2 regions of the Butyricicoccus pullicaecorum genome follow, and region 1 is predicted to be linked to the other one. Evidence: riboswitches for the same ligand, from Rfam matches in the RefSeq annotation. Region 1 holds a riboswitch; the other holds the start of a gene.
What was found. A riboswitch is a leader RNA that binds a small molecule or an ion and turns the genes downstream of it on or off. The one in region 1 is predicted to bind FMN.
Positions count from the first base shown of each region.

Region 1 (7,458 bases):
TCGACAGCGACGATTTCCGCGGCAAGATGAAAAAACTGCTGCGCCAGCGCCAGCGCCTCGCGCCCGTGCGCCTCGAGCTGTCCAGGCCGATCAGCGAGACCTTCTTAAAGTATCTCAAGGAGCACCTGCCGGTCACACAGGAACAGGTCTATGTCACCAATGCACCGCTTAAAATGGGTTATGCCTTTGCCCTGCCTGCAAAACTCAGCGAAAATAAGCGCCGCGCACTGACCGACGCGCCGTTTACACCCGGTGTACCGCACGGGGTGCGCTTAAATGCGCCCATTACACCGCAGGTACAGGCACATGATATCCTGCTGTCCTATCCGTTTGAGGGCATGGACACCTTTTTGCATCTTATCCGCGAGTCGGCATACGACCCGGATGTTATTTCCATTAAAATCACCATTTATCGACTGGCGCGTAAGGCCAAGTTGGTCGAGTACCTGTGCGCGGCTGCCGAGGCCGGCAAGGACGTGACCGCCTTTATCGAGCTGCGCGCACGCTTCGACGAGCAGAATAATATCGACTGGTCGGAACGTCTGGAGGACGCCGGATGCACGGTCATTTATGGCGTGGAGAACTATAAGGTGCACTCCAAGGTCTGCCTGATTACCCGCCGCAGCCAGGGCAGCGTGCAGTATATCACCCAGGTCGGCACGGGTAACTATAATGAAAAGACCGCTTTGCAGTATACCGACTTGTCGCTGATTACAGCCAATCCGGCGATCGGTCAGGATGCAAACCACTTCTTCCAGAACCTCGCCATTGGCAATGTGTCCGGTCAGTACGAGCACCTGATGGTCGCCCCGTCCTCGCTCAAAACTGGCATCATCCGCGAGATCGACCGCGAGATCGCCAAGCGCGGCGAGGGCCGCATCTTCATCAAGATGAACGCCATCACTGATATCGACCTGATTGAGAAACTCAAACAGGCTTCGTGCGCCGGTGTGCGCGTGCGTATGATCGTGCGCGGTATCTGCTGTATTCTGCCCGATATCCCAGAGAAAACCGAGAATATTGAGGTCATTTCCATCGTCGGACGCTTCCTCGAACACTCCCGCGTGTATTGCTTTGGTCAGGGAAATGACGAGCGTATGTATATCGCCTCGGCTGACTTTATGACGCGCAATACCGAAAAGCGCGTGGAGGTTGCATGCCCGATCTACGATCAGAACGTCCGCGAGAAGATTCATTATCTGATGGATACTTGCTGGGCGGATAACGTCAAGGCACGCGCTTTGCAGCGCGACGGCTCTTATCGTACCCGTCCGATTCGTGAGACGCCGATTGATAGTCAACAGATGCTGATGGCCAAGGCACTCGAACCGGATGATCAGATGATTGATCTGGAACCGGATAAAAAGCACGGGTTTATGGATTGGCTCACGGGTCTGTTCCACGGTCATAAAGGCTAAAAGCACCGCACCCCTAATTAAAGCTTTCGCCAGCCTTTCTCGAAAGGCTGCGGGTTCTCAGGGCAGAGCCCTGAGACGCCGTCCGCAGACGGCGGAATCCCCTTTTTGATTCCCGGTGTCCGCCCCGGGAATCAATTCAAACAAACAAAAAAGGAAAGACCGTCCGAAGGGACGGTCTTTCCCATGAGCGGCCAATGGCCGCGGGGTATTTCGCTCGCTGCGGCGAGCGATTATTTTTTTATTTTGGTTGATTCCGGTCAAAAGACCGGAATCAAAGGGGGAGTTTCGCGGCTTGCGAGCCGCGACTTGAGGCTCTGCCTCAAGACTCCGCAAGCCTTTCGAGAAAGGCTTGAGCGAAAGCTTCATTTCGCCTGCGGGCGGGATTAAGCCATCGCGCGGCACAAATTGACCATCTCAACTGCGCCCTGTGCGCAGTCAAAGCCCTTATTACCCGCCTTAGTGCCTGCACGCTCGATCGCCTGCTCAATGGTATCGGTGGTCAGCACGCCGAACATAACCGGTACGCCGGTCGACAGTGATACCTGTGCGATACCCTTAGACACTTCCGCGCACACATAATCATAATGGCTGGTGCTGCCGCGGATGACAGCGCCCAAGCAGATGACCGCGTCGTACTTACCGCTCTGTGCCATCTTGGACGCAATCAGCGGAATCTCAAACGCACCCGGTACCCAGGCAACGTCGATGTCCTCCTCGCGCACGTCCAGGCGGGTCAGGCCGTCCATTGCGCCGCCCAGCAGCTTACTGGTGATGAACTCGTTAAAACGTGCGGCAACGATGCCCACCTTGATGTTTTGCGCGGTCAGTTTTCCTTCAAACAGATTCATTATACTCATCCTTTCGGTCATTTTGTGCTTAGTAGTTCAAGATATGTCCCATGCGCTTCTGCTTGGTCTTGAGGTAGAACAGGTCGTGCGCGGTTGCGGCAACCTGAATGGGTACGCGCTCGACGATCTCCACGCCGAAACCGTCCAGACCATAGACCTTTTCCGGGTTATTGGTTAAGAGACGCAGCTCCTTCGCGCCCAGATCCTGCAAGATCTGCGCACCAATCCAGTACTCGCGCAGGTCGGGAGCAAAGCCCAGCTTGACATTGGCTTCGACCGTATCAAAGCCCTGTTCCTGCAGCTCGTACGCCTTGAGCTTGTTGATCAGGCCGATGCCGCGGCCTTCCTGACGCATGTACAGCAGCACACCGCGTCCCTCTTTCTCGATCTGGGTGAGGGCTGCCGCGAGCTGCTGGCCGCAGTCACACCGCGCCGAGCCGAACACGTCGCCGGTCAGGCACTCGGAGTGCACGCGGCACAGAAGCTGTTTGCCGTCGCCAATTTCGCCCTTGACCAGTGCGACATGGTGCTCGCCGGTCAGGTCGTTGATATAGCCGTAGATGCGGAAATCACCGAAACGGGTGGGCATCTCGGCGCAGGCCTCGCGCACGACGTGTTTGTCGTGACGGCGGCAGTAGTCCTGCAGATCCCGAATGGTAATCATGGTCATGCCCCATTTTTCCGCGTGCTCACGCAGCTCGTCGCCGCGCATCATGGTGCCATCGTCGCGCATGATCTCGCAGCACAGACCGCACTCGGGCAGGCCGGCGTGACGCATGAGGTCAACGGTGGCCTCGGTGTGACCCGGACGGCACAGCACACCGCCGCGGCGGGCAACCAGCGGGAACACATGACCCGGACGGCGGAAATCCTCCGGGCGGGAAGCCGGGTCGACGCAGGCACGGCAGGTAAAACCGCGCTCTTCGGCCGAGATACCGGTCGTGGTCTTGACGTGGTCAATGGACACGGTGAAGGCGGTCTGGTGGTTGTCGGTGTTGACCTTAACCATCTGCTCGAGACCCAGACGCTGGGCAATCTCCTCGCTCATGGGCGTGCAGATCAGTCCCTTGGCATACTTCGCCATGAAATTGACGTTTTCTGTGGTCGCAAACCGCGCGGCGCAGATCATATCGCCCTCATTTTCGCGGTTTTCGTCGTCGGTGACCAGGATGATCTTGCCCTGTCGCAGGTCTTCGAGCGCCTGCTCGATGGTGTTGTACTGTTGCATAAAAAAGCCTCCCAAATCAGTAGCCGCAGCGGGCTAAGAATGCCTGGGTGATGCCCGCATCCGGGCTGCCCAGCAGTTTTTCGACATATTTTCCGATGCAGTCGGTCTCCAGATTGACCGTATCCCCGACCCGTCGGGCGGACAGGGTGGTCTGTCCCTGGGTGTGCGGGATGATGGAGACCGAGAAGTCGCGTCCGGTGACTTGCGCGACGGTCAGGCTGATGCCGTCAATGGCGATCGAGCCTTTTTCCACGATGTAGCGCAGCAGCGACGGCGTGGCGCTGACCGTATACCAGACCGCATTGCCGTCCGGTCGAATACGGGTGATTCTGCCCGTGCCGTCGATGTGACCGGACACGATATGCCCGCCGAAGCGGCCATTTGCAGGCATGGCGCGCTCTAAATTGACCGGACTGCCCGGCCCCAGTGCGCCGAGCGACGAGCGGTTCAGCGTCTCGTGCATCACGTCGGCGGTGAACGCGCTCGATGTAAACGAAGTGACCGTCAGGCACACGCCGCACACCGCGATGCTGTCGCCCAGATGCACGTCCTCGAGCACCTTGGACGCTGTAATCGTCAGCACGGCGTTTGCCGGCTCGCGCCGGATGGACTGTACCCGTCCGACTTCCTCTACGATTCCTGTAAACATGCAATGACCTCACTTTCCAGCAGCAGATCGTCGCCCAGCTGGGTGACACGGGGTGCGGACAGGTGGACGGCGTCGTCCGGGTAGGCAACGCCCACGCCCTGCACCGGGGTTTTGGCCTGTGCGCCGCCGAACAGCTTGGGCGCGATGTAGGCTTGGACACGGTGGACGATACCCGCACGCAGCGCCGCCCAGGCGAGCGTGCCGCCGCCCTCGAGCACGATGCTGTCGATGCCGCGTGCGCCGAGTGCCTGCATGAGCGCTGCAAGATCGACATGCCCGTCGGCGTCTGCCGGAACGGTCAAAATCTCGCATCCCGCGGCCAGATAGGGTGCGTGGCGGTCGGAGTCGGTGCAGCAGGTCGCCAAGATGGTAGTCAGGCTGCCCGCGCTCTCGACCAGACGGGCGGAGGGCGGGGTAGACAGGCGGCTGTCGCACACGATGCGGATGGGGTCGCGTCCGCCGGGGATGCGGCAGGTCAGCATGGGGTCGTCGGCCAGCACCGTGCCCACACCGACCATGATCGCCGTGTACCGGTTGCGGTCGCGATGCACCTGCTCACGTGCAATTTCGCCGGTAATCCACTGGGAAGCGCCCGTGCGTGTGGCAATCTTGCCGTCCATGGTCATGGCGTATTTGAGCACCACAAAGGGTGTTTTGTTGCGAATATAGTGGAAAAACGGTGCGTTTAAGCGGTCACACTCGTCTTTCAGGACGTTTTCCACCACTTCAATGCCGTGTTCGCGCAGGATGCGCACGCCCTTCCCGGCAACCAGCGGGTTGGGGTCGGACGAACCGACGACCACGCGCGCAAGTCCCTGTTCGATGAGCGCGTCGGTGCACGGCGGGGTCTTGCCGTGGTGGCAGCAGGGTTCAAGCGTCACGTAGATGGTCGCGCCGCGCGGTGACTCGGTGCAGTTTGCCAGCGCGTTGCGCTCGGCGTGCGGCCCGCCGAACATGGCGTGCCATCCCTCACCGATCACCCGGCCATCTCGGACGATGACCGCGCCGACCAGAGGATTGGGGCTGACATGTCCCGCGCCGCGTGCGGCAAGCGACAGCGCACGGCGCATATATTCCAGATCTTCAGCCGAATGGCTCATAAAATACCGCCTCATTTCTGCAAAAAAAGATGCCCCGAACCTTGGGGTTCAGGGCATGAGACAAAATCGAAAAATAAGCGCATTTACCAACAAAAAAACCCGGAATGCAAGCATTCCAGGGCGTAAAAGTTCGGCAAATACACGCAGATCATGTGATCTTGGGGTTTTGTCATCTTCTTTCATCCAGACTGTACTGTCGGCTTCGGAGTTTCACCGAATCATGCCTTGCGGCTCGTGGGCTGTACCACCGGTAGGGAATTGCACCCTGCCCTGAAGATGTATGTTCTATCAACGAGGCCAGTATACGCCCGGACGGCGAATTTTGTCAAGCATTATTTTAGCACAGTGCCGTAAAAAATATGTGGGCAGCCCAAAACCAGCGGGCCAAATGAGAGGACAAAAAAGGTCAGAAACCATGCGATGGGACAGAGGTTTTTGTACCCGGATGAATGATACAAAACGTAGGGAATATAAAACACAAAATAGGGCGCGCGCGGACTAGAACAGCGGTGTGCATTTGACGGGAGATGAAACATAGAAAGGCTTGACAGAGGTACCTCGGACGTGAGAGAATGATAGAAATAAATCATCCTTTCTGCCGCAAAAAATCTGGACGGTTTGCCCGTCTGCACACGATTTTTGACCGGCTGAAAGTACGTACCCAGGAGGGCAAAAATGGAAATGAATATACATGATTTTGTCCCGTCACTGGAGTTTCTTTACGACGCGGTTGCAGACAGTATTATGGGATATTTGTACCTGACCGACATCAGGAGCGACCGCATCTGTATCTCGGAAAAAGCAAGGCAGGATTTCGGCTTTTCCGAGTGTGTGATTCAGAACGCGCGTGAAACCTGGCTTGCGCGCATTCACCCGCGTGATCGCGACCGGGTAGACGAGTCTATTTCGCTGCTGTACAGCACACAGAAACAAACTTTTGACGACGAATTTCAGATGCGTGCAACCTCAGGACGGTATTTCTGGGTGCGTGCGCGCGGACGCATCTACCAGCCGCCCGGCATGGACAAGCCCACCCACGTCATCGGCATTCTGGAGAATCTCGAGCAGGACGGCGAGGTCGATCGCGTGACCGGTCTGCACACGAGTGACCGCTGCCGCCGGGTGGTCGAGTCGCTGATTGCGCACGGACAGGCGCAGCAGTGCGGCATTCTGCTCTTTAACATCGACGATTTTACCCGCATCAATATGCTGTACTCACACGCATTCGGCGATATGGTACTGCGCACAGTCATTCAGGAATTGCAGGCACTTCTGCCCGAGGGCGCTGACCTGTACCGCCTCAACGGCGACCAGTTCCTCGTGCTGTGCCGTGCGTGCAATCATGCCAAGATGCGCGAGCTGTTCGAGTGCTTGCAGGAGTACGTCCGCCACCTGCGCAGCCTGGACGGCATCAGCTATCAGTTCAGCATTTCGGGCGGCGTGGCGATGTTTGCCGACAGCGGGCCTGATTGGGCAGGTCTGCTGCGCAACGCGGTGCTTGCCATGCGTCAGGCCAAGAAGAGCGGCAAGAACCGACTCAAAATCTTCTGCCCGTCCATGCTGCCAAGCACCCTGCACGAGCAAAAACTGATTCAGGAACTCAGCCAGAGCGTCGCCCGCGGATTTGAGGGCTTTTATCTGGTGTACCAGCCCATTTGCACGGCAGATTCGCTGCGTTTGGTGGGTGCAGAAGCGCTTTTGCGCTACGAAAGCCCGGAATTCGGACGCATTCGACCGGACAGCTTCGTTCCCTTGCTCGAGCGCGAGGGACTGATGAGCGACGTGGGCATGTGGGCATTCCGACAGGCGGTGTCAGTGTGCAAGACTTGGGTCGAGCAGCTGCCCGAATTCACCATGAACGTCAATGTCTCGCTCTATCAGTCGCTCGGCGACGGGTTCAGTCAGCGCGTGTTCCAGACGTTAAACGAGATCGGTCTGCCGCCCGAGCATCTGGTGCTCGAGCTGACCGAGAGTTGCTTTGCCGACGAGGAGAGCGGTGTTGCACAGACGCTGTCCACCCTGCGTGCGGGCGGCATCCGGCTGGCGATCGACGACTTCGGCACTGGCTATTCCTCTCTCGGACGCTTGCAGCAGCTGCCGAGCGATATCGTCAAGATCGACCGCTCGTTTATCACATCCATTCACAACAACAGTTATAACTATAACTTCGTCAAGGCGGTCATTGCCCTGTGCCACAACGCCGGCTTGCGCGTGT
Region 1 covers NZ_NFKK01000013.1:60,800-68,257, forward strand. The annotation lists gene ppk1 (polyphosphate kinase 1) at 1-1,418, shown strand, start outside; gene B5F17_RS10685 (hypothetical protein) at 1,602-1,805, shown strand; gene ribH (6,7-dimethyl-8-ribityllumazine synthase) at 1,802-2,266, opposite strand; gene B5F17_RS10695 (bifunctional 3,4-dihydroxy-2-butanone-4-phosphate synthase/GTP cyclohydrolase II) at 2,295-3,494, opposite strand; gene B5F17_RS10700 (riboflavin synthase) at 3,511-4,143, opposite strand; gene ribD (bifunctional diaminohydroxyphosphoribosylaminopyrimidine deaminase/5-amino-6-(5-phosphoribosylamino)uracil reductase RibD) at 4,125-5,243, opposite strand; FMN riboswitch at 5,411-5,525, opposite strand; gene B5F17_RS10710 (bifunctional diguanylate cyclase/phosphodiesterase) at 5,919-7,458, shown strand, end outside.

Region 2 (7,458 bases), on a different contig from region 1:
TTTAATGGTTTTGCTTGATCAGCTGGTAAAATACTGGGCACTGATCAAGTTGTCTGCAATCGGAACAATCCCACTGATTGACGGTGTATTTCACCTGACCTATGTCGAAAATCGAGGTGCAGCATTCGGTATTCTGCAAGATCAACGCTGGCTGTTTCTGGTGATGACACCGATCATTTTGGCTGTATTGGCTTATGTGCTGCATAAGAAGTATATTCGTACCAAGCTTGGCCGCGTGTCGGTTTATCTTATTGCAGCCGGTGCGGTGGGCAATCTGATTGACCGTGCATGGCATGGATTCGTGGTCGACCTGTTTGACTTCCGTCTGATTCATTTTCCCGTGTTCAACGTGGCCGATATCTATGTCGTCATTGGCGTAGTGCTGTTCTTCTATTATTACCTGATTCAGCACGATAAGGCGGTGCCGCATGAATGAGCAGATTTTTGCCGTTTTGCCCGAACAGGAAGGCAAGCGTATCGACGCATTTGTCTGCGAGCAGCTTGACGGTATTACGCGCAGCATGGTGCAGAACTGGATTGAACAGGGGCATGTAACGCTGGCTTCTGGAAAGACAGTCAAGAAAAATTATAAGGTCAGTGCGGGCGATGAAGTGATCGTACAAATGCCAGAACCGCAGTCTGTGGAGATCGAACCGGAGAATATCCCGATTGATATTGTCTATGAAGACGAAGATATCATAGTCGTCAATAAGGCACGTGGCATGGTGGTTCATCCGGCCGTGGGAAATTGGAATGGTACCTTGGTCAATGCACTAATGTATCATTGCGGTGACCGACTCTCAGGAATCAACGGTGAGATCCGTCCGGGTATTGTGCACCGTATCGATAAGGACACCAGCGGCCTGCTTGTAGTGGCAAAAAATGATTTAGCGCATCAGTCGCTGGCTGAGCAGATTGCCTGCCATTCTGCCGCACGAGAATATCAGGCGATTGTGGTAGGCGCACCGCGCGAAGATCAGGGAACGATTGCCCAGCCAATTGGCCGACATAAGGTTGATCGTAAGAAAATGGCCATTGTACCGGAGGGACGACATGCGGTGACGCATTATCAGGTTCTGAAACGTTTTCGGGGATATAGCCTGTTGGCATTTCAGCTAGAAACCGGACGTACACATCAGATCCGTGTACACATGGCATCCATCGGCCATCCGATCATTGGGGATCCGCTGTATGGCTTGAAAAAGGATCGGTTCAGTAGCTTAGACGGACAATGTCTGCATGCTTGGCGCTTGTCTCTCGATCATCCGAGAACAGGGGAACGCATGGTGTTCGAAGCACCCCTACCGGAGTATTTTATAGCAATTTTGAATAAAATGGTGCAGGAAAATGGGTAAATTTGACGGAATTGTATTGTTAAGTGATATGGACGGCACGCTTTTGGACGATCAAAAGCATATTTCCGAAGAAAATCAACGCGCAATCGATCGATTTGAGCGTGAAGGCGGCTGTTTTTGTATTGCAACAGGTCGTCCACCGATGACAACGGTTGATTTTGAGGAGCTTCTTCCGGCGGATGCACCTAGAGTATACCTAAATGGTGCATTTGTTCGGGACGGAGCGGGGAAGACGTTGGCGTCGCTGCCGTTAAATGATGAGATTTGGACGTTAATTGACCGTATTGCACAGGAATTTCCGATGGTGGGCTGTGAATTGTTCGCATCTGAGCAGATTTATCTGCATCGTTCCAGCCCGGAGTCGATGCGGCACCAGCAGATGGCAAGCTGTGAATTTACAGATTTTGCGCAGTATCGTCCTGGAGAACCGCTGTATAAGGCGAATTTCACCGGACAGCCTGAGATTTTAGCACAGGTGCGTGAGGCGTGCGCGGATTTACTTGCACAGTATGAGGCTGCATCGTCAACGCCGATTTTTCTGGAAGTGACAGAAAAGCGTGCAAGTAAGGGTGAAGCATTGCGCACGATCAAACAAGAGCTGAATGCAAAACGAGCGTATGCAATTGGCGACAGCGGAAATGATTTGTCAATGCTGTTGGCAGCAGATTTTAGCTTTGCACCGGAAAATGCAGATGCAGACATTTTAGAGATTGTGTCACAAGTTGTGCGCAGAAATACACAGCACGCAATTGCGCATGCGATTGAAGTGATTGAACAGCAGTTATAACGTGTATCACATGAAAAAATCAGCACCGGAGATTGGGAGGTGCTGATTTTTTGAGATATTATTAACTATACAAAATAAAGATTTTGTATAGTTGAGAGTAGGGACTTCTCCGGAATCCTGGAAATTTCTTAGTTTTCTGCGATTTTATGAAATCCCCAATATTGCACTTATACAGCATGTACATGCATGTTTTTTTATTTCTCCAGTGATCGATACAATCATTTTTATATTTTCTTTGTAAGTTTAATTGTTTGCGATCACTGATTAGATCAGTTTAGATATTTTGTCCGTTCCAAATTTCATTTCAAAAACAAAATCTTGATTGATTTTTAAATTTGTATTTTGCCAATCTATTTGCATTTACATATATTTACCCATATTGCAGCCATTTTGAAATTAAAATCCCCTGATTTCAGCTTGATTTTGAGAGTTCTCTGCATAAACACATATAAAAAGCCGCCTGCATCGTGCAAGCGGCTTTTCGGGTATAAATTTGAACAATGACTTAATTAGTGGTTGCCGGATGATGTGCGCTCAGACGCTTTTCCTTGATAAATACGCTCAAACGCTTATAAACCAGCATGGTAATGGTGGTCAGGATGATGCCCTTGATCATGGTGAACGGGAAAACACCCAGGAACAAATATGCGTTCATGCCATCAATAGCCGGATTTACACTCTTGCACAGATCAAAGATCATATCCAGGTTCCAGCCCATACCTTTTACGTAGAACGGCAGAATGATCAGCTTGTTGGTAATCATTGCAACAATCGACATAACAACGGTACCAACTGCACAGCCAACAAATGCGCCCTTGCGAGAGGTGTGGAGACGATAGAACGTAACAGCGATGATAATCAGCGTACAAGTCAGCAGAAAATCCTGCAGCTCACCAGTGCCGGCCGTCTGGGTCTGCGTTACATGAATGAGATCCTTAATCGCAGCCATCGCGATGCCGGGGCCAACGCCAAAAATAAAAGCACCAATCAAAATCACTGCACCGCTCAAATCAATTTTGAGGAACGGCGGCATAAACGGCAGCGGAAATTCGAAATACATCAGAACCGTTGCGATTGCTGCAAACACGGCTGTGTAAGTGATTTTCATGGTTTTTGTCATTTTGGTTGACATAAGAATACAGCTCCTTCTTTCCTACCGTCCTGTTGAGGAAATAAAACAACCCCGAGGAAACAAATCAAATTGCTCCAAGGGGCTTAAAAAGTAGGCATAGAAAAGCAAGTAGCTTTGTGCTATGTCACCTGTTTCTTTCATCCGGACTTTAACCGTCGGTTGGGATTCTCACCCATCATGCCCTAAGGCTCGCAGACTTACAGTACATAGACTGATTCACTGCCGGTGGAGACTTTCACTCCGCCCTGAAACAGAACGATCTTTAATTTCTGATATCATTATACTATATCGAGATGGATTGTCAAGCGTCTAGCCTTACTTTTTTCTGATTTCTTCGACAAGTGCAGCCAATTCATCGCGATTGGAAATCACATTAAGAAATTCGATCAGCGCGTTGGCAGAAAGTGTAGTAGGAAGCCCAAGTTCACGCAGGACTTGTGTGCGCAGCTTCTCGCTGCCCGGTTGACCGGATAATCCAAGTGCATAGAGATCGGCTTTCTTGATCGGAGAGATTGCGCGCTGAGCATGCTCAGTACACTTCCCTGTCTCTTCCCCACTTGTATCATCTAAGATCGTGGCACCTGCACGCCGCAGCGCTTCGCGCAGTACATCGGGCTTCATACCCTCGACGCCGAGCTTCCCTTCTTTGGATGCTGTGCGCTTGCGCGGTTCCTTGCCGAAGATCTCCGGAATATAAGCATGCTTAACCTGAGATGCTGGAATGGAACCTTTCAGATAGTTTCGGATGACTAAGCCAGCACCATCACTGTCGGTCAAAATGAGCAGCCCGCGTTTTTTTGCCAGCTGACGGAACATCGATAGACGCTCTTTGTCGGAAAAAATGCGAAAGCCACCGGTTTCAAGCACGATGGTATCGACCAACTGCTTGACCGTGTTTACGTCATATCGACCTTCAACAATAATTGCTTCTTTAATGCGAATCATGAGCGCTCCAATCCGGCTGCCATTTCCAATAAGGCAAGCTCAATCAGTTTTTGTTTGTCTGCCGCACTGCTTTTGAGTGCAGCATCGGTCTGACCACACAGTAAGACCGATTGCCGCAGCCAACTTTCGGGTAGTTTATGCGCAGCGGAACGAATGCGCTTTGCATAGTACGGAGAGGCAGAACCTAAGAGACTGAGCAGTTCCTTCTCGCTTCCTCGCGCAGATTCGTTCAGTTTGGCGGCATATAGACGCTGCATGTGACGTGCAATCGTGGAAAAAATGACGACCTCAGGATTTTTCTGCGCAAGTAAGTCATTGACCAGAGCGATTGCCTTGTCAAAGCGACGCTCTGTGATTGCATCACTCAGGTCGAATACAACTGCATCGAGTACCTTGGTGCATACCGTGTCAATATGATATCGTTTGATCGTGCCTGTGGTGCAGAATGCAGCAGCTTTTTCGATTTCCGTGATCAAATTGGTCATGGAAGTGCCGCACAGGAAAATGAGATACCGCGCGGTATCGTCATCAATGCCGCGATCGAGCGCACGGAAGCGTCTGCGAATCCAGTCTACCAGCTGTCGTTCGTCCAAGTGTTCAAAGGATACGAACGTACCTGCTTTGGATAGCACCTGATGGATTTTCAGGCGTTTGTCCGGTTTACATTCGATGACATCATAGTGGAAGATCAGACAAATGTATTCGGGCAGATCGGCGAGCAGCGCAGGCAGAAATTCACTGAAAGCCGCAGGCATTTTGTAGAGATCGAAGTCATGGACGATGACCAATTTGCGTTCGGCCATAGCAGGATAGCTCTCGATCGCATCGCGCAGCTGATCGGGAGACATCGATTTTCCGTCAAATTCAAACAGATTAAACTCTGCAAACGGACTGTCTCCGATGATTGCCTTTTTGCACTCACCCAGATAATGCATACGCAGATAACTCTCCTCACCGGAGAAAATATACAGTCTGCCAAGCTCACCTGTCTTTAACGATTGCTTGAGTGCAGAAAATCCATTTTCTTCTTGCTTTTTCGCCATAATATTTCTCCTTAGAGATGAGGAATTTTCCAGGTCAGATCCCCGACCAGATTGGTAGAACGGACAGGAATGTCGAATAGAGTGTCAGATGCACCGTATCCGGTTGAGAGAATGATTTCGGTGGGCTGAAGTTGATTCAGTGCACGCTGTAAATAGTCTTGCTTTTCGAACGAATTGTCCAGGATAACCCGATCACTTTGCAGAGGCGTGGATGTTAACAGTGCATCGAGCATATTTTGCGTCATGCTATGCAGCGTCAGCAGTTCAAAATCTCCGTCTACAAGACGAACGCCGAGCTTTCGGTCTATACCACCGATCAAAGTCGTCTGTGCAATTCCGGGAAGCGGGTATGCACTCTCCCCTGCCTTTTCCCAGACCGTTAAGGTGATGCCAGTCTGTTCAGCGGCTTGCATGAGGTCAGTGAGCGTTTCGCTTTCCTTCACATGATTGGGTAGGATGCAATGCGAAACTGGAATTTCGGTCAGAACTTGTGCGATGTTGCGGGCATGGGCTTTGTCCACGGCAGTCAGAATGACCGAGTCCAGTTCAGAGAAGCCATACCAGTTCATAGTCTCACGCAATATCGCCATTCCGTCTTGATTGGAAGCACAGCCACAGTCGATTAGAGACATCGAGTCGAATCCGTCGATCACCGAAATCATCTGTCCGTCTCCAACTGCATGCAGCGTCACGCGGGTGGTGTTGCTGTGGAGATAGTATGCATATCCGGTCGTTGCGATGAGAAAGCAGCAGCAAAGCGGAATGCTGATTTTGGGATAGACATAGCGATGTGCAAGAATCAGTACAATGAGCAATAGGATGGAAAGAACGGCGAGCCGACCGCTGGTTTCTTCCCAGTACAGAATACCCCAGTGCTGCGTGCCAAGTGTCTGCGCACACCAAAAGACATAGTCAATCAGGGGCACTAAAACATGCACCAGCACACCGGTTAAAAATGGGAAGAGACAGAAAAATACGCCCAAACCGAAAATGATACTGATGATACCTAAAATCATCAGGTTTGCCGGAATGGATAACAGCGTGATATAGCCAAAGGTACTAACCAGAATGGGTGTCGTAAATAACATTGCACACAGCGAGCAGCTAACTGCAGCGCCAAAGGCGTGTGCAAACTTCTTGCCGATATGACCGGGAATAAGAACATAAAGCTTTCCAAACAGGGTATGCTCCAGACGGCCGGCATAGCGTAAGATGCCGAAAGTAGACAAAAAGGACAGTTCCAGACTGAGACTGAACAGGGCGTAGGGATTGATACAGAGCAAAACCAGAAGTGCGGCACCCAAGGAAGTCTGTCCATCGCTTTCTCGTCCAAACAAAAAGGCAATACCGGAGAGCGTCGCCATGATGCCTGCGCGAATGATGGAGGGCGAAGCACCCGCCATAGGGATGAAAAACAGGATGGCGATAAAGGAAACCAGAACACCGATCTTGCGGCTGAAGAGCCGATAGATCAGTCCCACCAGAAACATCAGATGCAGACCGGATACAGCGATGATGTGGCTGAGACCTACCTTCTGTAAGTTCTGCTGGTCTAAAGGATCTAAATAGTTGCGATTGCCCAGCAAAAGCGCGTAGAGGAAACCGCCTTCGCGCTCGGGTAAATGCTCCATGATATAGCTGCCAAACTGTCGCGCGAGGGCTTGCGGACGATAGAAAAGCGGCGTTTCCTGGGCCTTTTCTGCTTCAAAGAGTGCGGCTTCTTTGGTTTCTTTGTCCTTCAAATAGGAAAAGGAAAGAAAGTTGCCGTTTGACATTTGATAACGCTGCCGGTCAAACCCCTGAAGGACGGTTGGCTGATAAAAGGTCACCAACACTTGCACCTGATCGCCGGGAGAAAGAGGCTCTTCGGTCAAAGGCAGATAACCGATGGCGGAAAATGATTGCCCAGGATAGGAAGAAAGTCCAACCGAATCACAGGATACCTTCACCTCGACACGCTGATTTTGGTCGTAAATATCAGGATCGGCGCGTACTTCGGCTTGCATCACCATCGTGCGCTCACATAACGCATCCAGCGGTGCGACCATAACCGTATGATACGCTGCGGTATAAATTCCGCCTGCGGCAAGACCAGTCAGAATACAGATGACTATGGGCTTACCGAAATACCGTGCCAGATAAATGCCATAGACGGCTAACAAAAGAATCAGCGGACTGTGTTTTACCAGCACAGGT
Region 2 covers NZ_NFKK01000003.1:246,674-254,131, reverse strand. The annotation lists gene lspA (signal peptidase II) at 1-436, shown strand, start outside; gene B5F17_RS04405 (RluA family pseudouridine synthase) at 429-1,355, shown strand; gene B5F17_RS04400 (Cof-type HAD-IIB family hydrolase) at 1,348-2,142, shown strand; gene B5F17_RS04395 (ECF transporter S component) at 2,648-3,274, opposite strand; FMN riboswitch at 3,400-3,531, opposite strand; gene B5F17_RS04390 (ribonuclease M5) at 3,590-4,219, opposite strand; gene holA (DNA polymerase III subunit delta) at 4,216-5,262, opposite strand; gene B5F17_RS04380 (ComEC/Rec2 family competence protein) at 5,274-7,458, opposite strand, start outside.
Region 2: another riboswitch for FMN. It lies ahead of B5F17_RS04395 (ECF transporter S component); the one in region 1 lies ahead of ribD (bifunctional diaminohydroxyphosphoribosylaminopyrimidine deaminase/5-amino-6-(5-phosphoribosylamino)uracil reductase RibD).